3 regions of the Paenibacillus sp. IHB B 3415 genome follow, and region 3 is predicted to be linked to each of the others. Evidence: a T-box and tRNA genes for the amino acid it is inferred to sense, from the RefSeq annotation. Region 3 holds a T-box; the other regions hold tRNA genes.

Region 1 (7,539 bases), on a different contig from region 3:
GTATTTCTTACGGACACAGATGTACTTATTTGCTGATATTCGGGTGAAATATTGCCAGATGCCATGGGATAAGTACCGTACGGTCCGTTAGCTCGGCAAAATATGCTGATTATCAAAAATAAAGGCTGTGGTGTCCGCAAGCGACAGTCAGAAGTAGGAATTCAGAAAATCGTTGGTTAGTCGCGAAAGTAATTTTGGTAGAGTTTGTGCTCATCTGAGACCTTTGCTATGAATTCACTTTTCACTTCGCGTTATAATAGAAGACATAGGTTGTGAAGCACACGCCGCTTTTAATGCTCTCCCCCATCCGAGATTGATTTAAGGAAGGGGTGAGTATTAAGGCGGCTTTTTTGCGAGGGAAAATAGCACTCAAGGAGGATGTACAGCGATGCCGAGATTTGAACAACAGTATGAGGAATGGTTGAAAAACAATCTGGAGAATGAAAGTAACCACCGGCGAAAGGAGTTACTCGGTAAAGGATTAGGCCATGGAACGGTTGAGTTCCTCCGCACAGTATGGTTTCCGGCAATCGGGAATCTGGATCATTTGTTTCCGGAATGGGAAGTGCGCGACTTCAATAACGGGTACCGCTATTTGGATTTGGCTTATATGCCTGGAGGTGTAAAGGGCGGAATTGAGATTCAGGGCTATGGACCTCATGCCAGAGATCTTGATGTTAGATTGGATATCGCAAGCGGCGGGCAGCAGCGTAATCGTGCCTATCAGCTAAGAGTTTAACTAAGTAACAGGGGTGGGCAGCATGCTAAATTGCCAGATAATTTGATCTGTTCTTATAACGATCTTTAGGGAAGGAATGGTTGCCTGGCGTCATAACTAGGGAATGGTTTATAAATAATAGTGTTGTATGCAACAACAAATGGCACTATGTCGCTCCGGTCGTGGCAGGTAGAGGCGTGTGAGTGGGCGGGCAAGAGGTGCAGCAGCTTAATTTGTTGCTTGTAGCGGATGGCTGAGTGTTCCCCCGCTAACCAGGTAGATAGAACACTGGGGAGGCAAGCAGTACTGCAGTGATAAATATGATCTGAATTCCTATGCGCACCGGCAATTTCGGCACAGGCTTGCCGCCGATTGTCAACTTGTTGCGGGCGGCATAGATATTGGCGGGGAGCATTGCGATAAGAAGCAAAATGAGGCACACAGAAGCAGCTGGTGAGAAAGCGGGCAGAAGGATACCGATAGCTCCGGCAATTTCCAAGATCCCGGTAACCGTCACAATCCATTCTTTCTGCGGAAAACCAGGCGGCACCATTCCTACCAAATCAGACCGCCGCCGCCCCCAATGAGCAGAAGCACCCATTAGGAGCATTATGGATACTGCCCATTGAATGGAGGTATGCCAGTCATTCCAATAAGTCACGCCCAGGAGACCAACCACCCGAAACAACAAAAAGGATAAGATGAGCGCTATAAAAGGAACCATTTTATAATCCTCCCTTAACTTTATTTTTTTAGAATTCCAGCCATAAAGTCCGATACCTCTTTCGCTGCAACTGACTTAGATGATGGGCGCAGGGATGCCCGCACACGCAGACCCAGTGACAGCAGGACGAACAATTCCGCCGTCTCATCAGGGTTCACGTTTTCTTTGATCACCCCGTGCCTTTGACCCGTTGTAATCCACTGCCTGGAGACTGATACCGACCGCTCATGAAAATGCGCAAGGACTTCCGCTACAGCCGGTTCATTCTCCTTGCCCAGCAAGTATAGAAGAACCTTATTAGTCGCTTCATGGCTGTCTTCCAATCCTGCAAGGCTCCTGGAGATGGCCAGCATCGGCCCGTCGAATGTTTTGTTAAGGCTGCCTGCCACTTCTTCCTCAAAACGTTCATTCACGGCTTCAAGCCGCTCCTCCAGCACCCAGGCAAAAATCTCATCCTTACTCTTTACATAATGGAATATTGCACCCTTCGATAATTGCGATTGCTCCATGATATCCTTTAAGGTGATCGCATGGCAGCTTTTATCCCGCAACAATTCCTTGGTTGCATCCAGTAGTTGCCGGATGGTCTGCTTCCGGCGATCTGAGTTCTTCATGGCGATTCTCCTCCTTCGTTCTGCTTTGACTTTAATTTATCATGATTATACATACCGACCATCGGTTTGTAAATAGAAAAGGGGGCTCAGATACCCGAGACAAATAAAAAAGAACAGCAGCTCTGCCGTTCTTGGGGATAATCAAGCCATTCTACTCTCAGACCTAATCTGTATATCTCGCCATTATATATGTACTGTAATATTTGCCGTCTGACAGGATACGGTCCTTCTTCAGTATCCCTTCAACTTCAAAACCAAGGCTTTGGTACAAGCGGATAGCCTTCTCATTGGTTTCCAGAACGCCGCTTAGAATGATTTTGGTTATTCCGTTTGCGTCAGCCCAGGAAATGGACACCTGCAGAAGGTTTTTACCTACTCCGAAGCCCCAATATTGTTTCAAGACTCCTACCCCAAATTCCACCTTGTGCTTAAACCGCTGAAGATCATGTCCTTCACACCGGGAATAGCCAATGATTCTGCCGTCCGCTTCCGCAACCAGACATATATTCCGCGGATGGTTCGTATCCCTCTCAATAATTGTTTCAAATCCGGCTTCATCAATAAAAGCTTCTCCCGGCACCCGGTCCATATGCTCGGTCTCCCCGTCAACTTTAAGCCTTACCCCGGACAGAGACTTCGCATCTGCCTTAACTGCTGAACGGATCGTGTAGTTTAAACCTTTGACAAGGTATTCCTGATTATCAATGATCATGGAATTACTCCCTTCTTAAAGAATCAATGACTAGCCGCGAAGAGTACACTGCGTGGAAACTATCCTTGAGTAAAGGCTGGTGCACCCCAGCCCCTCTTCATCAAATCGCAATTTGAAAATGAATGGGCTATCCAATCGTGATCTATTCGTTAGTAATTTGTATCGTTTCATCGGTGATTGTTCTCCCATCGCTCCCTAATGCTTGGATGGCAATTCGATGATGCAATGACATCCCAGATATATTCCAGGTTAGATTCCAACCATCTTCTCCATTTATATCGTAACCGACAAGTTCTCTCTCTCCCCAAGCTTCTGTGCCCGTTGGGACCGCCCAAAAAAGAATCGTTTCAACGTTTGTAGCATTTACGGAAACATCCAGTTCGCCGCTGTTCTTCGGAACTATGTACCAACCATCTTTTTTGGGGAAATTAGTTTCAACATTCGATATTACAGGTGTAGTATCACCCGCCTGGGAAGAGATGCTCCCTTGATTTATAGAAAAGTCCCCGGAGGAACATGCTGTAAGAACGAAAACATAATTTTTGATATCCGTCTACAGCTATATATATGGTATGAAGAAACAACAAAAAAACGGCATCTCTGCCGTTTCTTCTGTGATGGACTCTCAGGGGCTCGAACCCTGGACAAATAGATTAAGAGTCTACTGCTCTACCAACTGAGCTAAGAGTCCGTAGTATGGTGGAGAATAGGGGGCTCGAACCCCTGACCTCATCGCTGCCAGCGATGCGCTCTCCCAGCTGAGCTAATTCCCCATACGCTTGATTTCGAATCACATTATGTATTCTGAAATCCATTTTGAGCGGTTCGCTCAAGTCGCTTTCAAGTTGTTATGTTTCGTAGGCGACTTCTATATAATACAGAAATTCAGCATCAGTGTCAACACATTTATAAAATTAATTAATTTCTGTGCAGAGGCGCTTCACACAGAGGCCAGCCTCACAATATCAAGGCTAGCCCCTTTATGCCAGGAATGGCACATTACCTCTTCACAAAGCCTCCTACAGCCCGTCCAGCTCCTCAGTCCCCTTAGAGAGCAGTCCCTTCAGTTCCTTCATAAACATGTTGATGTCCTTGAACTGGCGGTACACGGACGCGAAGCGAACGTAAGCTACCTCATCTACAGGATAGAGCTGCTCCATGACCAGCTCGCCGATCTGGCGGCTCTCGATCTCGGCCAGGGCGATGCCGCGCAGGCTTTTCTCAACCTCGGATACGATGACTTCCAGACGCTCTACAGAAACGGGACGCTTCTCACAGGCGCGGATGAGGCCACGGAGGATTTTGTCACGGCTGAACTCTTCGCGGCTGCCGTCTTTTTTGATGACGATCAGCGGGGTCTCTTCAATCATTTCAAAGGTGGTGAAACGGCGGCTGCACAGTTCGCATTCGCGCCTGCGGCGGATTGACTTATTCTCATTGGCTGGACGGGAGTCAAGCACTTTGGTATTGGTGTGATCACAGTAAGGGCATTTCATAAGCTTCATCACTTCCTCATAGTAAGAATGGGAATTTGTATCGTTTCATCGGTGATTGTTCTCCCATCGCTCCCTAATGCTTGGATGGCAATTCGATGATGCAATGACATCCCAGATATATTCCAGGTTAGATTCCAACCATCTTCTCCATTTATATCGTAACCGACAAGTTCTCTCTCTCCCCAAGCTTCTGTGCCCGTTGGGACCGCCCAAAAAAGAATCGTTTCAACGTTTGTAGCATTTACGGAAACATCCAGTTCGCCGCTGTTCTTCGGAACTATGTACCAACCATCTTTTTTGGGGAAATTAGTTTCAACATTCGATATTACAGGTGTAGTATCACCCGCCTGGGAAGAGATGCTCCCTTGATTTATAGAAAAGTCCCCGGAGGAACATGCTGTAAGAACGAAAACATAATTTTTGATATCCGTCTACAGCTATATATATGGTATGAAGAAACAACAAAAAAACGGCATCTCTGCCGTTTCTTCTGTGATGGACTCTCAGGGGCTCGAACCCTGGACAAATAGATTAAGAGTCTACTGCTCTACCAACTGAGCTAAGAGTCCGTAGTATGGTGGAGAATAGGGGGCTCGAACCCCTGACCTCATCGCTGCCAGCGATGCGCTCTGGCGTGATGGTCAGGGGCACTGCCCAAAAATCTAGTTTATTTTATTCAGTTGCTTTCTAATTTTTTGCATATGCCTCTTTCTCACAAGGCCCACAGACTCTTCCTTGTCAAATACTCTTTCAGCTCTCTTCACATATGAGATAAAATTCCCATCATCCTGACTCGATCCTTTTATAGAATATTTTAAATAAACATTTTTACAGCTGATTCTCTTGCCTGTTTTTGTGCGTCCATTATTTTTAACAATTGTATTTAATTTTCGGTACAATCTGTAGTAATATTTCGATACAGTTTTGTCCCTTAGAGTTACTTTCTCACCATCAAACGTAAAGCCTAAATAATTTATAATCTCTTTTCCATTTTCGACATTTATTAATACGTCCTCGTTACAGCTTTTAACCTTCCCGTTATTATAATCAAATACCTGTGTCTTTTCTGGCTCCAAGTACACATGGGGAACCAAGTTGATAACTGAATTAACGAATTGATATTGAGTTTTAAACACACCGAGATCCTCTTTTGGTAATACGATGATAAAATCATCACTATATCTCATATAAAGACCAGATCTTTCAGTGACGTAATCATTCAATTTTTTATCGAATTCTAACATATAGATATTAGATAGAACTGCACTAATTGCTGAACCTTGGGGAATACCGTAAGTGTTTTTGTTAGGCTTAACATTCTGTTTTTTTAATTCCTTAAACTTGACAGGCGAAAGAACCATCTTGGACTTATTAAGTTGTTGTATCCCCCTAACATTATTTTCAAAACCATTTGTCTTAAGTAAATGTTCTAATTTCCAAACAGAATATTTAGTTATATTTTTAAAAACAGCATAGTAGTCAGCTGGTAATTTTGAAACTCCCAATAAGTTACAAAGCATCTTTTTTAGATATGTATGGTCTAGGCTATCAAAAAATTTGGTGAAATCGCCTATAATTACATAACAACTCTTTGAGTTTTTAATAAAATCTATGGCTGCCTTGGCAAAATGAATATTATTCTTATGTAAATTATCGCGATAAGCTATAGATGAATGATTGATTCCATCCAATTCTACTCTTAAATTGTATTGTTGATTTAGCTTGAATCCATAGTATTGATAAATATAACGATCTAGATGTGCAGAATAACAAATCTCACGAGTCTTTACCTTTTTTCCAAAACTCTTATTATACTTTATAAAAGATAAAGTGTAGTGGATAAAAGGGTAAAACCCATGTTCCTTGACTTTGTCTGGATTACTAATGTAGTTCCACACTCTATCTAATGAAACTTTTGAATCAAAGTGAGCATATTTCCGACCTTTTTGATTCTTGTCTTTCCATTTTTTGATATCCACATTAACCCCCTAAAAAGCGTAATACCCGCCAGCATGGAGGGTAGCATCCCTTAACTGGCAGGTATAACTCAACTTGTATTCATTCTGTTATGATTGCCGTCCTGAATTCAACTACCCAAAATGTCGCCCTAATGATTAACTATGTTATAATAGTCAAGGAGGGGAGTCCAATAATCAATATAGTGTTGTGGCTAGCCACAATCCTGATTAGTGAACCGAGTTCAACTGTGGAAATATTCCTAAGAATACATGCCAGCCAGTTGACTACAATCTCCAACCCTTATGTCTAAAACATAAGGCCTACTAAGTATAACATATTATTATTTATCCATATAGTATAAGTTTCCATACCCTTTCCATACCCACATTTCGAAGGAGTTTCCGCTTGAGTTTTTTGGGCTGAGAGAATATATAATCACAAGATTATATTCTTATCTAAACATACATCCCCCCTTATATATCACTCAAAGATTTTAAGATCGAGCTCTCCATAGTGAATAACATCATTAAGAGCATCAGTAATAACGTTCTTGTTCTCAGTATATACGCTTTTCTCTAAGCGAAGGCCTCTCTGAGCATCTCCACGAAAGGAAAGCCAATTAAAGCTGCCGACTACAATAAACGACTTATCACATATTAAAACTTTTTCATGTGTTATTCCTATTTTTTTAAATAATAGATATCTACCATGTTTTTTACTTTTCATTTTATTTAACTTCTCAATAACTATCTTCTCATCACGTTTTTTCCTCTCATTTAGCTCTTGAGGGTATCCAAAAAGTATAAAAACCTTAACACCTCTTTGAAGGCTCTTATCAATTCTAGCCATAAGATCATCATCAAACGCATCAGGAGCCAACCAAGGTGAAACGATTACCACCCATTTTTTAGACACGTGCAAGCTTTTCTCCAATATGGGCCTATGCTCATAAGTTCTTAAAAGTCTTGTAGAGCTCTTTATTTTATCGATTTGATTCTTCATATTTTCAATTTCGAGAAGTAATTCTTGCCTAGCTGTTTTAGACAGAGTGGTTAATTTCGATTCTTGATCAACCTGACCCAATCTCATTTCAAATTTTTTCAACTCTGCTAAATTATTCTCAGCTTCATTTATAGTGCTTTCAGAAAGTTTTATAGTAGGTGTTGCATCAAGCACTATATTTTTTTCTTCTAAAGGAAGTATTCCTACATGTTCTTTTCTGTCTAACTCAGATAAAAAACCATCATATTCATGAGCACGGGTATCTCTATCAAAAACAACATATTTATAACTATCTGTTCTAGCTTCATAGTAAG
Region 2 (7,539 bases), on a different contig from region 3:
CGGGTGGGCGAAGACCAGAGCGTACTTTCCTGCTGCGACTTGATAATTCTCGGCATTACCCGTTACCGTACTGATACGTGTGTTGGTGTCTGCCGACCACAATTCCAGCGTGAACGAAGGAATGTAGGCTTGTTCCTCCTTACCGGCTGGATAGTAGACTTCGACATGGATACCATCCGTGACCATGCGGTTGGACTTATCAATAGTTGGTAATGCAGTAGAAGTAGTGGAAATAGAGGATGCAGTGGGTTGAACTGTGCTTTCAGCCTCGGGAACAGGAGAAGTAGTCACCACCTCTAGGTTATTCAGAACCTCAGTTACAACTGGACTACCTACCTCGGAAGTAGTGGGAATAGTGGATGTAGACACTTCCGTAGACGGATTTGTTGCAAAACTATTGGGTTCAGTGGGCTGAACTACAGATTGCACGATTCCTTGGACGACTTCTGGACTTGAGCTGCTGGATAAAGCTCCGGCTGACCCTGAGAATAGAGATACACCTATTACACTGACAAGTAGTGCGGTGAACCATGTTTGCTTCATTACTGTTAACCTCCTTAAGTCTGGTTAATGACGATTGGTAAACGCTTGACGTTGAATGCTTTGATTTCTTCTTGTTTATAATCCGGCTTCCGGATAACTGTCGTTAAATTTTAAAATCCCTCGCCCAAAAACAAAAAAAGTCAGAGGATATACCCCTGACTTTTTCACTAAAAATAATAAATTCTATTTTTGCTTATTCAAATCTTTTCTCCAAATGTAGGCTGCGCAACGACCCGGGCATCACTCGGCCTTACATCTTGCAGTCCCGTTTTGGTGAATGTACCAGCCACAGTCTTACACCAAATATCACCAACTTGAACGTACATATCCGCATGACTGTTTCCAGCGAGAATGATTGTATTATAGCCCATAATATCAAAAACCAGTGACAGTACCTGAGCATCAGAATCACAGTCGCTGACCCCTCTAACCAGATTATCATAAGCAGATTTGGGCGATCCATCCCCCGGATTACTCTTACCTTCGGCTAAATCCCATGCAAGCAGCATTGTTTTATATACATGTTCAATCTTTTCCTTGCTGACCCCGGACTTTACCAATTCGCCAATATCTGCTTCTGCAAAGTATAGCTGAACGTTGCGTTCCGAGCGATCTGCCTTGTCACCTGACCACCGAACACCATCAATATACTCCGCATATTCCTTAGGCATTTCGTATTGTTCGAATTTACTTACGGCTGCCTGGGCAATCGCCATGATCTTATTGTACTCGTCGCTATTTTGACTACCGTACGTATGATCGCCATATTTCACGGTTATTCCGCCAATTACTTTTTGAACATCCTTCTGGCTATCTATGGTTACCGTATTGCTTGATTTATCATAATTGACATTTGCTCCAAGGGCTTCTGCTACAAAACGCAGGGGAACCATGGTCGTATTCTTGATTGTCTGCGCTTTGACCGCCAGCCGAATCTTGGCGAAATTCACATACCCGTAGCTATCGCCTAACGCCAGTGTGATGAAGGTATCCCATTTTGCCGCTGTAATGACCTGTCCGGCAGCATCAAAATTGATTTTACAACCCATGGCTTCAAATATACCGCGCATTGGGACCAATACTGTCCCTCCAGACATTACAGGAGCGAGCAACGGAATACGACTGCTTGACCCCATCCAGCATAACGATAATCTCATTACTTGCTATCGCTGCCTTTGCCGTTGTAATCTCGGATTGCGCGGTATTTTGATTTACTGCCGCTAATTTTACCGTTGATACCGTAGTGGTTAACCCAATCTTTTGTTTAATCCGCTGAATTTGGCCATTGATCGTATTTTCTTCACCCCGCAGGGTACTCAAGCCGTCTCCTCCATGAATTACGATCGCTTTTTCCGTGTCCAGAATGACCGTTCGCAGCTTGTCCATGTAGTTATATTCCGTGTTGCCCGACAGACGCTGCTCAATAGCAGTAAGACTGTTAGCAATAACTTCTAACCTTTGCAAGCTCCACCCCTGTTCGTTGAGTACCTGAACGGCTCTTCTTAAATTAAGAAGGTAGGCATCATCAGACTCAGTAATAGTTGTAGCAGAAGCAGCAATGGCTGGCGAAGGGCTTACCTGGTTCGCATAAGCAATTGGACACCCAAGCAGCCCTCCCAGCAGACTGGAGCTTAACAGCAGACCACCAATCACTAAGCTAAAGATTCGTGTGACAGCTTGACCCTTACCCGTATCTCGAGAATAGGTGGTCGTTCCGTAGATCTCTGTATTCTGTTCCTGTGACTTTAATCGTTTATTAACCATTGACGTTTCCTCCTTGGATACCATTATTAGTCCGTCAATGATATGAATAGCCTGCGATAAAATGTCACTACGGAAAAATAATTGTGGTGATAAATATATAATTGATGAAATAAAATAATGTTCCTATAGTTTGGAGTAAAAACACTTTGCTAAATTAATCATGATGCTGTACCGATGCTCCAGCTTCAAATTACTTCAGGAAAGTAACCCTCATTCCACCAAAATTTATAAAGTACTATAGCAATCGTTCTTTTGGATGGAATGGATCTCAAAAAACCATACCGAATTGCAAATATAAATTAAATACCCCTGCATTGATAATAAGGTAACACCTTACCAATATTCTTTGTTTGCACAGTAGCAAAATATCCTAATAATCTCGCTTCCTTTATTTGAAAAAAAACCGCAAAAAAAAGAACGGCATCTCTGCCGTTTCTTCTGTGATGGACTCTCAGGGGCTCGAACCCTGGACAAATAGATTAAGAGTCTACTGCTCTACCAACTGAGCTAAGAGTCCGTAGTATGGTGGAGAATAGGGGGCTCGAACCCCTGACCTCATCGCTGCCAGCGATGCGCTCTCCCAGCTGAGCTAATTCCCCATACGCTTGATTTCGAATCACATTATGTATTCTGAAATCCATTTTGAGCGGTTCGCTCAAGTCGCTTTCAAGTTGTTATGTTTCGTAGGCGACTTCTATATAATACAGAAATTCAGCATCAGTGTCAACACATTTATAAAATTAATTAATTTCTGTGCAGAGGCGCTTCACACAGAGGCCAGCCTCACAATATCAAGGCTAGCCCCTTTATGCCAGGAATGGCACATTACCTCTTCACAAAGCCTCCTACAGCCCGTCCAGCTCCTCAGTCCCCTTAGAGAGCAGTCCCTTCAGTTCCTTCATAAACATGTTGATGTCCTTGAACTGGCGGTACACGGACGCGAAGCGAACGTAAGCTACCTCATCTACAGGATAGAGCTGCTCCATGACCAGCTCGCCGATCTGGCGGCTCTCGATCTCGGCCAGGGCGATGCCGCGCAGGCTTTTCTCAACCTCGGATACGATGACTTCCAGACGCTCTACAGAAACGGGACGCTTCTCACAGGCGCGGATGAGGCCACGGAGGATTTTGTCACGGCTGAACTCTTCGCGGCTGCCGTCTTTTTTGATGACGATCAGCGGGGTCTCTTCAATCATTTCAAAGGTGGTGAAACGGCGGCTGCACAGTTCGCATTCGCGCCTGCGGCGGATTGACTTATTCTCATTGGCTGGACGGGAGTCAAGCACTTTGGTATTGGTGTGATCACAGTAAGGGCAATGATATGAATAGCCTGCGATAAAATGTCACTACGGAAAAATAATTGTGGTGATAAATATATAATTGATGAAATAAAATAATGTTCCTATAGTTTGGAGTAAAAACACTTTGCTAAATTAATCATGATGCTGTACCGATGCTCCAGCTTCAAATTACTTCAGGAAAGTAACCCTCATTCCACCAAAATTTATAAAGTACTATAGCAATCGTTCTTTTGGATGGAATGGATCTCAAAAAACCATACCGAATTGCAAATATAAATTAAATACCCCTGCATTGATAATAAGGTAACACCTTACCAATATTCTTTGTTTGCACAGTAGCAAAATATCCTAATAATCTCGCTTCCTTTATTTGAAAAAAAACCGCAAAAAAAAGAACGGCATCTCTGCCGTTTCTTCTGTGATGGACTCTCAGGGGCTCGAACCCTGGACAAATAGATTAAGAGTCTACTGCTCTACCAACTGAGCTAAGAGTCCGTAGTATGGTGGAGAATAGGGGGCTCGAACCCCTGACCTCATCGCTGCCAGCGATGCGCTCTCCCAGCTGAGCTAATTCCCCATACGCTTGATTTCGAATCACATTATGTATTCTGAAATCCATTTTGAGCGGTTCGCTCAAGTCGCTTTCAAGTTGTTATGTTTCGTAGGCGACTTCTATATAATACAGAAATTCAGCATCAGTGTCAACACATTTATAAAATTAATTAATTTCTGTGCAGAGGCGCTTCACACAGAGGCCAGCCTCACAATATCAAGGCTAGCCCCTTTATGCCAGGAATGGCACATTACCTCTTCACAAAGCCTCCTACAGCCCGTCCAGCTCCTCAGTCCCCTTAGAGAGCAGTCCCTTCAGTTCCTTCATAAACATGTTGATGTCCTTGAACTGGCGGTACACGGACGCGAAGCGAACGTAAGCTACCTCATCTACAGGATAGAGCTGCTCCATGACCAGCTCGCCGATCTGGCGGCTCTCGATCTCGGCCAGGGCGATGCCGCGCAGGCTTTTCTCAACCTCGGATACGATGACTTCCAGACGCTCTACAGAAACGGGACGCTTCTCACAGGCGCGGATGAGGCCACGGAGGATTTTGTCACGGCTGAACTCTTCGCGGCTGCCGTCTTTTTTGATGACGATCAGCGGGGTCTCTTCAATCATTTCAAAGGTGGTGAAACGGCGGCTGCACAGTTCGCATTCGCGCCTGCGGCGGATTGACTTATTCTCATTGGCTGGACGGGAGTCAAGCACTTTGGTATTGGTGTGATCACAGTAAGGGCATTTCATAAGCTTCATCACTTCCTCATAGTAAGAATGGGTATGCCCCGCTCCTGAATAACCAGGCTAAACGGGGCTTATGTTAATTTCCAGAAATCACCGTTTATTTGTTGTTATGAATATGGCAAGTCCGGCACATAATACAGTTACCAACCGATAGGAGGTGAACAGCAATGAGCCAAAACAACAGCTCCAATAACCTGGTAGCTCCAAATTCACGCGGTGCCTTGGAACAACTGAAATTCGAAGTTGCCCAAGAACTAGGTATCACCCTCTCCCCAGATGGATACCAAGGCAATAAAACTTCTTACGAAAACGGTTCGATCGGTGGTTACATCACTAAACGTCTTGTAACCCTGGCTGAACAGCAATTGGCAGGTCAATACAAATAATCTGTCTCCATAAGCTTGCCTAAAGAAGTATTGAACGGCCTCCGGGCCGTTTGATGCTTCTTTTTATGTCGGCACAAATGCAATATTTAAAGCAGAGCCTCAGAATTCACTGTAGAGCTCCGTGTATTGGTCATAATAATAAATGACGCGCTGTACATAATGACGGGTCTCGCCGAACGGGATATCCTTCACAGACGCTTCTGTTCCGTCCCACCGGCCTTCATCCAGCCAGCTCTGTACTTTGCCGGGTCCGGCATTATAGGCGGCTATAACCGCTGTCCGGTTGCCGTCAAACTGCCGCGAAAGCGTAGACAAATACCAGGTACCCAGTTCGATATTGGAAGATGGCTCTTCTTTTAGCCGCTCAAGCGACACATCGGGAAGCTTGGCCTTTTCCAGCGCCCACTTGGCGGTATCCGGCATCAGCTGCATCAGTCCGAGTGCACCCTTTTTGGATTCGCGTCCGGTCTTGAAATTGGTCTCAACCCGGATAATTGACGCCACCAGGAACGGGTCCATCTGATAAGTAAGGCTGTGTTTGCGGATCTCATCTTTATAATGTATCGGATAAAACCAAGACATCCAATTGGTGCCCAGGAACAGGATCGCTGTAAAGCCAATAAACAGCAGCAGCAGTACTCTTTTTTTGCGCAGCCACTTCATCATGAGAGGCCCAGCCTGTCCCACAGGCCAGCAACCTGCCGCTCCGTAGCTCCGGGATCACCGCTGTTGTCGATCACATAGTCGGCTTTCCTGCGCTTTAGTTCGATGTCCATCTGCGATTTCAGCCGGTTCTCGGCTTGTTCCAGCGTCATTCCGTTCCGCGCCATGAGCCTGGCCAGTTGGACTCTGCGGGGCACATATACCACAATAATCTGATCGAATAAATTGTCCAGCTGTGATTCATAGAGCAGCGGAATATCCACAATAACCAGCCGCTGCGGATCTTCCTGATCTAACGCATACATACAGTTCTTAATTTCTGTGCGGATCGCCGGATGCGTCAGATTGTTCAAGGTCTGAAGTGCTTCCGGATCCCGGAAAACCATCTCCCCCAGCCTCGCCCGGTCCAGTGTTCCGTCCGGCTGCAGAATCGTCTCTCCAAAAGCCTGTACAGCAGCGGCCAGCACCGGATGTCCGGGGAGCATAACCTCTCTGGCGATGACGTCGGCATCCACCAGAGCAGCTCCCTTGGCGACAAACAGTGCGGACACGGTGCTTTTTCCGGAGGCAATCCCTCCGGTTAAGCCCATAATCATGTACTCACCTCATAATAGCTTCATTATACCCATTGCAATCAATAATAACGCCGGCAGAACAGCCGCATGCTTCATCCAGTAGCTGCCTGACAATCTTAGCCCTGTCTTCATCCCCAGCAGCAGAAATGTTCCGCTGAACACAGCGATCATCAGCGAGGTTGACACCGGGCTGAACCCGAGCAGCGCAGCGCCGAGACCGGCACCAAAGGCATCCAGCGACAAAGCAATGCCCAGGACCATGGCTTCCATGGAGGAGATACTCCCGGAAGCATCCATATCAGCGGAAGACGGAGTGCGGAGGATCTGAATGACTACTCCCAGATGCCGGAGCTCCAGCGAGAATACAGCCGGCTTCAGCGGCTCAGCCTCTTCCTCAATCGCAGCGGCAGTAGCCGTCTCCAGCAAGGCTTGCCGGTCTGGCAGCCCGTCTCCGGCTCCCAGCTCAGCTTCCCCCTGTCCCTTCTCTTTCTGTGTCAGCATCTGGAACAGCGACCAGCAGCCCATCAAGACGAGAATAACCGCTCCGATACTGGAAGCGGCATGCGGCGAGACCACCTTGGCCAGCAGCACGCCGACCTGCATAGACACACAAATGACTACCCCCGAACAGAGCGAGATAATCATAATTGAGAGCAAAGGAATTTTCATTTTACGCAGTCCATATGTAATGCCTACACCAAATCCGTCCAAACTAAGAGCAAACGCAAGCAGCAGCAGTGACAACAATGGGCTCAGCACCCGCAATCCCTCCCGTGAAGAACCGGAACCTGGCGGCCTTGTTAGCCGGGTTCCGTTCGCCTTAATCAGCAATCTTCACACATTATATGGGCGGGACGGGCAGTGAGTGCCTGCCTTTTGATGAAGCATGGACAACACCGCTTAGAATTTCCTATAAATCCACTTCATAAGCCCGGCTGAATGCTTACCTTATCTGCACCGGTACAGGCTGGCAGCTCGGACAATAATGCGTGCCCCGGCCGCCGACAACA
Region 3 (7,539 bases):
CTCAGAGCCTGCATATCACGATAGATCGTTCTTACACTAACCCCTAAGACCTCTGCTAATTCATCAGCTGTCTGCAATTTGCTTCGCTGTAGTTCCATCACAATCGATAAAAGACGCTCTGTTTTATTCAATTGAAGCTGCACTCCCTTGCTTAGAATTCAACCGTTGATCATATCTTTCGCGGTTTCAAAATAACGTATGAGATTTACTTCAGTAGGGGTTATTTTGAAATTAACCTGCCACACTTCAACCCCTTGGTTTATTGATGATTGCACGGAATTCCGGATATAGCTGCTATATTTCCCGCCCGATGAGCCAATATATTTAGAACTATCATAGATGAAACATACCAACAGGATTGCTTTGTCATTTTCATTCAAACTATGGGCCAATTCCCCAATATGTTTTATGAATCGTTCAAAGGAAGTGAAGCTGCTTCCTTCCTTAGTTTCGATATGCTCCTTAACCTCGACCTGCAATCGCGTAAGGGGTGTTTTGACCTCAATGTAAGTATTTCCTACAAGAAAATCAAGTTTGGAGTTGCCTACTTTTTGTTCTCTTTTTATTGCTTCACCATTAATCACCATACCAGAAAGCTGGCCGCTTTTAATAAAATGCTCTACATATCTATTTGCTGCATTCTGATTGATTCCTATCCATGATTTAGTGGGATTTGATGGTAAATCAACTGATATGGCCTCCACAGTATAAAGGGTCTTTCTTGATAAATTATTGCTTAATGAAAGCAGGCAAGGAACATTACGCAAAACGATGTCACCAATACGGCCTGTCGTGGGACAATGGCAATCATAAATGACTCCGTCAACCTCAACTTCCATAATGAACCGGTTTCGTCGTCTGCAAATCACACCTTCAATGAGAGGTGTTTCAAAAATAAATGGATTGTTATTAGTGTTCATAGTAAGTTCTCCTCAGTAATCTCTTTAAGCAATTATACAAAAACGCTACTGACAACAGAATGTCAGTAGCCACATGGATGAGTTAGAAAATAACAGATAATGGACAGAGAATTGACCAAACTGAAACTTTTAAACTTCTATATTCGTCTATTATGAGATATGTGAGTTTATAGAAGTATACAACAAAAGGTTTGTTTAGGGAGGATATCTAGAAGTGAATTCTTCATCATTACCGCAACGTTCCACTGTCCGCAAGAAGAAAAAACCGGCCCGTAAGCGCAAGAAAAGGGGCTTTTTCCGTACAGTCTTCAGAGTATTTATGTTCTGCCTCATCCTGCTGATTGTAGCCGGAGGCTGGCTCTACCTTGCACCGTCTGCCCAGAACACCCGCTATCTGATCGCCGATACGCTGATTACGACACAACACCGGTATATGGCCAAATATATTATTGGCGAAGATGAGCTCAAGAACCGCGTCAGCGAATATACAGAACGGTTTCAGGAGATGGGCAATGAGGTGGATACCCATGTGATTGAACCGGAGCCCGTGGTTCCGGAGGATAAACCGCTGGTCGAAATTGAAAAGGTTACTGGCAGCGGGTACGCAGGTTATGTGATGATTGTTAACGATCCGAAGAAGGTTCGCCTCGGTGTACCTAATAAGATCGGTTCAGGAGAAAAGGTATCCAGTATGGTGGCGCGGACAGGGGCAATCGCCGGGGTGAACGGCGGGGGCTTCGCCGATCCGAACTGGAAGGGTAATGGCTTCAAGCCGATCGGGCTGGTCGTCTCGCAAGGGAAGCTGTACTATAACGGACTTGGCGGCAAGAAGTCTACGCAGATTGTGGGTCTTGATAAAGAAGGCAAAATGATTGCCGGAAATTACACGTTAGATGAGCTAAGCAAGCTGGGTGTGCAGGAGGCGGTGACTTTTCAGCCGCGGATTATCGTGAACGGCAAAGGCCAGATCAAGAATGCCGCTGAAGGCTGGGGGATCGCCCCAAGAACGGCTATGGGCCAGCGGGCTGACGGCGCACTGATCTTCGTGGTCATCGACGGGCGGCAGCCGGGCTACAGCATCGGGGCGAACCTGTATGATGTGCAGCAGATTATGCTGAAGCAGGGTGCAGTGATCGCAGCCAATCTGGACGGGGGATCATCCACGGTACTGGTGAAGGATAACGAGATTCTTAACAAGCCTTCTTCACAATACGGGGAGCGTTATCTGCCTACGGCATTCCTGGTGTTTGAGAATCCCGAGCAGGCGGATATCAAGAACATCTGGGAAGGACTGGATCCGTCCAAAATCGATGCAGGCAAGAAGCGGACCCAATAACTTTAGCTTTTCACGCTGCATATTCCCTAGTAGATTAGGCGCGGCAAGGTGTGATAGGATAACTATTAAATTCTTATTTGTAGCATAGGTGAATTCCTTGATCAGAGGGGGAACAGGTTTGACATTGCAGCAGCTCCGCTACGCAATTGAGATTGCGAACAGCGGCTCTATGAACGAAGCGGCCAAAAGGCTATTTGTGTCACAGCCCAGCCTCTCGAATGCTATCAAGGAGCTGGAGAGCGAGCTTGGCATTACAATCTTCGAACGCAACAACCGGGGGATCAGTATCTCGGCGGAAGGCATGGAGTTTCTGGGCTATGCCCGGCAGATTATTGAACAAACGGAGTTTATGGAGAACCGCTATACCGGCAAGAAACGCAGTCCGATCTACTTTTCGGTATCAACGCAGCACTATGCTTTTGTTACGGACGCATTTGTGAAGCTGATGAAGGAGAGTAAGATAGCGGAATACAATTTCAGCCTGCGGGAGACACAGACCTATGAGATTATTGAGGATGTGCGTACCCTGCGCAGCGATATTGGTATTCTGTATATCAATGAGAGTAACTATAAGGTAATGAACAAGCTGTTCAGCGACGGGAACCTGAAGTTTACACCGCTATTCAATACGAATCCGCATGTATATGTGCGGGCAGGACATGTGTTGGCCGGCAAAGAGAGAATCACTATTGATGATATTCTTGCGTTTCCTTATATTACTTTTGAGCAGGGGGATAACAATTCACTGCACTTCTCGGAGGAAATGCTTAGCTTCACGCAGATTGAGAAGAATATTAAAGTTACCGACCGCGCCACACTGACTCATCTGCTGCTCGGAAGTGATTCGTATACGGTAGGCACAGGGATAATGGCCTCTGAGCTGAATGATGCGGGACTGGTCACTATTCCTTTTGACAGCAAAGAGGTGTTCTCTGTCGGCTGGATTGCCCACAAGGACCGTAAACCGAGCGAGATTATGTCGGGGTATATTAACATTCTGAATGATCTGGTGTCGGATAATTATTTCGAGCTTGAATCATTCTTACTTTAACAGCAGGAGGGACGTATGAGTAGTCCAGTTATCGGATCGACAAGAAATGCACCGCCCTTTCGCTATGACATTGTCGGAAGCTTCCTGCGGCCAGAAGCGCTCAAAGCTGCGCGCAGCCTGCATGCCCAAGGTACCATGACCGCCGGGGAACTGCGTGAGGTTGAGAACATAGAGATTGCCAAGCTGCTCCAGCAGCAGAAATCCCTGGGGCTACATGCCGTAACCGATGGCGAGTTCCGCCGCTCCTGGTGGCATCTTGATTTCTTCTTCGGGGTACAGGGGACGCAGAAGATCACGCTCGGGCCGGCCGGCAGCTCCAAGGAACCGGTGAACCGGGCAGAGAGCTTCAAGATTACCGGTAAAATCGCATTCGGCGACCATCCTATGGTGGCAGACTTCAGCAGTTTGCAGCAGATGGCCGGAGACACGCTTGCCAAAATGACCATTCCCTCACCGGCGCTGTTTCATTTCGTGCAGGATTATAACGGAAACGAGGTCTACTCGGATTCCGCAACGCTGTATGGAGATATCATCCGGGTGTACCGGGATGCAATTCAGGCCTTCTACGATGCCGGTTGCCGGTATCTGCAGCTGGATGATACCACGTGGGGCACACTTTGCAGCGGCAAACACCGGGCGCATCTTCGCAGCAGAGGCGTCGATCCCGACCAGCTGGCGAAGGACTATGTGCGGCTGATTAATGAGAGCATCGCTGCCCGCCCTGCGGATATGACGATTGCGCTGCATGTGTGCAGAGGTAATCTCCGCTCGACTTGGTTTGCTGCCGGGGGCTACGGGCCGGTTGCAGAAGAGCTGTTCGCTGGTGCCGAAGTGGACGCGTTCTTCCTGGAATATGACAATGAACGTTCTGGTGATTTCGAACCGCTGCGCTTTATTCGTAACCAATTTGTAGTGCTGGGGCTGGTGACCACGAAGCATGGCGGGCTGGAGAACAAAGAGCAGCTCAAAGCCCGGATCGCCGAAGCTTCTCAATACGTGGATATTAATCAGCTCTGTCTCAGCACCCAATGCGGCTTCGCCTCCTCCGAGGAAGGGAATATCCTGACGGAAGAAGAGCAGTGGGACAAGCTGCGGCTGGTGATTGAGACGGCGGATGAGGTTTGGGTGTAAGCTATTAGAAGGCTGATCTCTATGTGTCTGCGAGGCACGGATCTGGTTAACACGCCAGTTATCTATTAGAATAGTTGTACTTTGTACACTTATAACAGCTCCTTTGCCGATAATGGACGATATAACTGTATTCTCTGCAATTATATTGATCTGGTAAAGGCTGAAAGCGGGATTTTCCGGGGAATAGGTGCACGAAATACAACTAAAGTCACTTCAGTGATTTAATTCTTCAAAATAAGTGTACAAAATGCAGCTAAAGCTACTGACGCCGACTGACTGCTTCCGTTCCAGGAAATATGAAGAAGAGTTATTGACAGAAACAACCTACCAGGAGTAATATTGCTGATAATTACTTACATACACACAAGCGATGAAGAGAAGAGTAGGCAGGCGGCAGCGTTCACAGAGAGCTCCAGAGTGGTGAAATGGGGCAGCGAAGCGTCTGATCTGAAAAAAGTCTCTGAGCTGCATACGGAATTGGGCACAATGCCCAAGGATGCTATGCCGGGATCTCCCGTTACAGAGATAGGGTATAAGCGTAATGGCCGTACCCGAAGAGGCGGGCCTGGCAACATGTCCGCGAACAGAGGTGGTACCGCGAAGCTTATTCAAGCTCTCGTCCTCAAGATAACAATCTTGAGGGCGGGAGCTTTTTTGCGTTCCCGGGCGGCCGGGCGTCGTGCCAAGTCTAATAGGCTCCACATGAGCTCCATACTAACAGTAGAGGTGATTTGCCAATGCATTGGGCAGAAAAAATTGCAAACCAGTTAATAGAAAACCATCAGGAGCGTCAGACTTTTGTATGTGCATCGGGGATCAGTCCGTCCGGATCGGTCCATATCGGAAATTTCCGCGAGATTGTAACCACTTCGTTCGTAGCCAAAGCACTGCGGCGGGCGGGGAAGGAGGTACGGTTCATTTTCTCGTGGGATGACTTTGACCGGTTCCGGAAGGTGCCGAAGCTTGTGGACCCTGCGTTCGGACAATATATAGGGCTGCCGTATTCACAGGTTCCCTGTCCGCATGGCTGCCATACTTCGTATGCGGCACATTTCGAGGCGGAGTTTGAGCAGGCGCTGCAGGCGTTTGAGATCGAGCCTGAATTCATCTATCAGAGCCGGGAATACCAGTCACGCCGCTATAATCCGGCAATCCTACATGCCCTGCGCCACCGGGAAGAGATCTACGATATTCTGATGTCGTTCAAAACAGGGGAGAGCTCTGCGGAAGACCGGGCGGCCTTTTATCCGGTGAATGTATACTGCGGACGATGCGGAAAAGATGCGACAACGATACTCAGCTTCGACGACAGTGCAGAGACCGTGGTGTACAGCTGTAAGTGCGGTCATGCCGATACCATAAATGTTCCTGAGGCTGACAACATGAAACTGCACTGGAAAATCGACTGGCCGATGCGCTGGAACATGGAGCAGGTGGTGTTTGAGCCTGGAGGACGTGATCATTCGTCTGAAACCGGAAGCTATAATGTGGCCGCAGTGATCTCGGAGCGAATCTTCAGGAACCCGCCGCCGATGTACGTGCCCTATGAATTTATCAGCATTAAAGGCAGTTACGCCAAAATGTCCAGCTCGTCCGGGCATAATTACACGCCGGATGATCTGCTGAACATATACGCCCCGGAGAATATCCTGTTCCTGTTCGCCAAATACCAGCCGAATGCGGCTTTTCATATTGGGCTGGATGAGGATGTGCTGCGCAATTATGCGGAGTTCGAGCGATATGCTGCTGGAGTTCATGCCGGGACATTAACCGGTGACCTTGCAGATGCGCTGAAGCTGTCGCTGCTAAGCGGCTCGGCCGGGATGGCCCCAAGCTTCAGTCAGGTGTCCAGTCTGCTGCCGCTAATCAACTTCGACCGGCGGATGCTCCGGGATATTCTCGCCAAGAATGGGGCGGAGGCTGATCAAGATCAGCTGCGGCAGACTGCGGACCGGGCAGAGCATTGGATCAGAAACTGGATGCCACACAAGCTGGTAACGGTCAATACTTCGCCGGACTTAGCCTACTATCATTCCCTGGACCTGGTAGAGCTGAAATGGCTGCGCACCCTCTGCAGCCTGCTGCGGAACGAGGAGCTGGACGAAGGGCAGAGAATGACCCAAATCTATGCGATCTGTCATCATGAAGACAAAAAAACAATGCGGACTCAGCAAAAAAGGCTGTTCACCATTATCTATCAGCTGGTTCTGAGTGCGGATGAAGGCCCGCGTCTGCCGATGCTTATTCAGGCTGCGGGGACGGACCGGATGCTGTCTTTACTGGATTTATGAATGGAGCCGTACGGCCCTTTACGGGATATATCGAACAGAGGTATAATATACAGGACTGTTTTTAATCAAATGTTGGAAAGCGAGCGGTAACGATATGGGTCGTAAGTGGAATAATATTAAGGAAAAGAAAGCATCCAAGGATGCCAATACAAGTAAGGTCTACGCCAAGTTCGGAGTAGAAATCTATGTTGTCGCTAAGAAGGGTGAACCTGATCCGGAATCCAACCGTGCACTGAAGGTGGTTCTGGAACGGGCCAAAACTTACAATGTGCCGAAGGCGATTATCGACCGCGCACTTGAAAAGGCAAAAGGCAGCGGCGACGAAAATTACGTGGAGCTTCGTTATGAAGGCTTCGGTCCAAGCGGTTCGATGATCGTAGTCGATGCGCTGACCAATAACGTTAACCGTACAGCTCCGCTGGTACGCTCCACCTTCAGTAAGAACGGCGGCAATATGGGGGTCAGCGGTTCGGTAACGTATATGTTCGATCCGACAGCTGTTATCGGTGTGGAAGGCAAAACTGCGGATGAAGTCATGGAGCTGCTGATTGAAGCAGACCTGGATGTCCGTGATGTGCTGGAAGAGGATGAAGCAGTGATCGTATATGCCGAACCCGACCAGTTCCACGCTGTACAGGAAGCTTTCCGCGGCGCAGGCATTACGGAATTCACCGTAGCCGAGCTGACTTTGCTTCCACAGAATTATGTAGCTCTGCCTGAAGATGCACAGGCGCAGTTCGAGAAGCTGATTGACGCTCTCGAAGAACTGGACGATGTGCAGCAGGTCTACCACAACGTAGATTCGGAAGA

What was found. The T-box of region 3 lies ahead of lysS (lysine--tRNA ligase). A T-box ahead of a tRNA ligase gene usually reads a tRNA of that ligase, here a tRNA-Lys.
Region 1: it encodes a tRNA-Lys, which carries the amino acid that the T-box ahead of lysS (lysine--tRNA ligase) is inferred to sense. The anticodon was not compared.
Region 2: it encodes a tRNA-Lys, which carries the amino acid that the T-box ahead of lysS (lysine--tRNA ligase) is inferred to sense. The anticodon was not compared.

What each region holds. Positions count from the first base shown of each region.
Region 1 covers NZ_JUEI01000060.1:29,524-37,062, reverse strand. The annotation lists partial or broken gene QW71_RS24270 (transcriptional regulator) at 389-682, shown strand; gene QW71_RS24265 (DoxX family protein) at 987-1,442, opposite strand; gene QW71_RS24260 (TetR/AcrR family transcriptional regulator) at 1,463-2,056, opposite strand; gene QW71_RS24255 (GNAT family N-acetyltransferase) at 2,220-2,768, opposite strand; tRNA gene QW71_RS24250 (tRNA-Lys) at 3,387-3,459, opposite strand; tRNA gene QW71_RS24245 (tRNA-Ala) at 3,466-3,541, opposite strand; gene nrdR (transcriptional regulator NrdR) at 3,788-4,264, opposite strand; tRNA gene QW71_RS24235 (tRNA-Lys) at 4,761-4,833, opposite strand; gene QW71_RS24230 (reverse transcriptase/maturase family protein) at 4,927-6,243, opposite strand; gene QW71_RS24225 (phospholipase D-like domain-containing protein) at 6,704-7,539, opposite strand, start outside.
Region 2 covers NZ_JUEI01000060.1:9,299-16,837, reverse strand. The annotation lists gene QW71_RS24170 (hypothetical protein) at 1-543, opposite strand, end outside; gene QW71_RS38195 (copper amine oxidase N-terminal domain-containing protein) at 741-1,613, opposite strand; gene QW71_RS24160 (hypothetical protein) at 1,597-2,307, opposite strand; tRNA gene QW71_RS24155 (tRNA-Lys) at 2,752-2,824, opposite strand; tRNA gene QW71_RS24150 (tRNA-Ala) at 2,831-2,906, opposite strand; gene nrdR (transcriptional regulator NrdR) at 3,153-3,644, opposite strand; tRNA gene QW71_RS24140 (tRNA-Lys) at 4,031-4,103, opposite strand; tRNA gene QW71_RS24135 (tRNA-Ala) at 4,110-4,185, opposite strand; gene nrdR (transcriptional regulator NrdR) at 4,432-4,908, opposite strand; gene QW71_RS24125 (alpha/beta-type small acid-soluble spore protein) at 5,073-5,291, shown strand; gene QW71_RS24120 (lytic transglycosylase domain-containing protein) at 5,391-5,954, opposite strand; gene coaE (dephospho-CoA kinase) at 5,954-6,550, opposite strand; gene QW71_RS24110 (manganese efflux pump) at 6,560-7,288, opposite strand; gene mutM (DNA-formamidopyrimidine glycosylase) at 7,473-7,539, opposite strand, start outside.
Region 3 covers NZ_JUEI01000001.1:26,414-33,952, forward strand. The annotation lists gene QW71_RS00110 (YafY family protein) at 1-131, opposite strand, end outside; gene QW71_RS00115 (DNA/RNA nuclease SfsA) at 159-920, opposite strand; gene QW71_RS00120 (phosphodiester glycosidase family protein) at 1,135-2,256, shown strand; gene QW71_RS00125 (LysR family transcriptional regulator) at 2,375-3,307, shown strand; gene QW71_RS00130 (5-methyltetrahydropteroyltriglutamate--homocysteine S-methyltransferase) at 3,323-4,438, shown strand; T-box leader at 4,800-5,065, shown strand; gene lysS (lysine--tRNA ligase) at 5,176-6,729, shown strand; gene QW71_RS00145 (YebC/PmpR family DNA-binding transcriptional regulator) at 6,824-7,539, shown strand, end outside.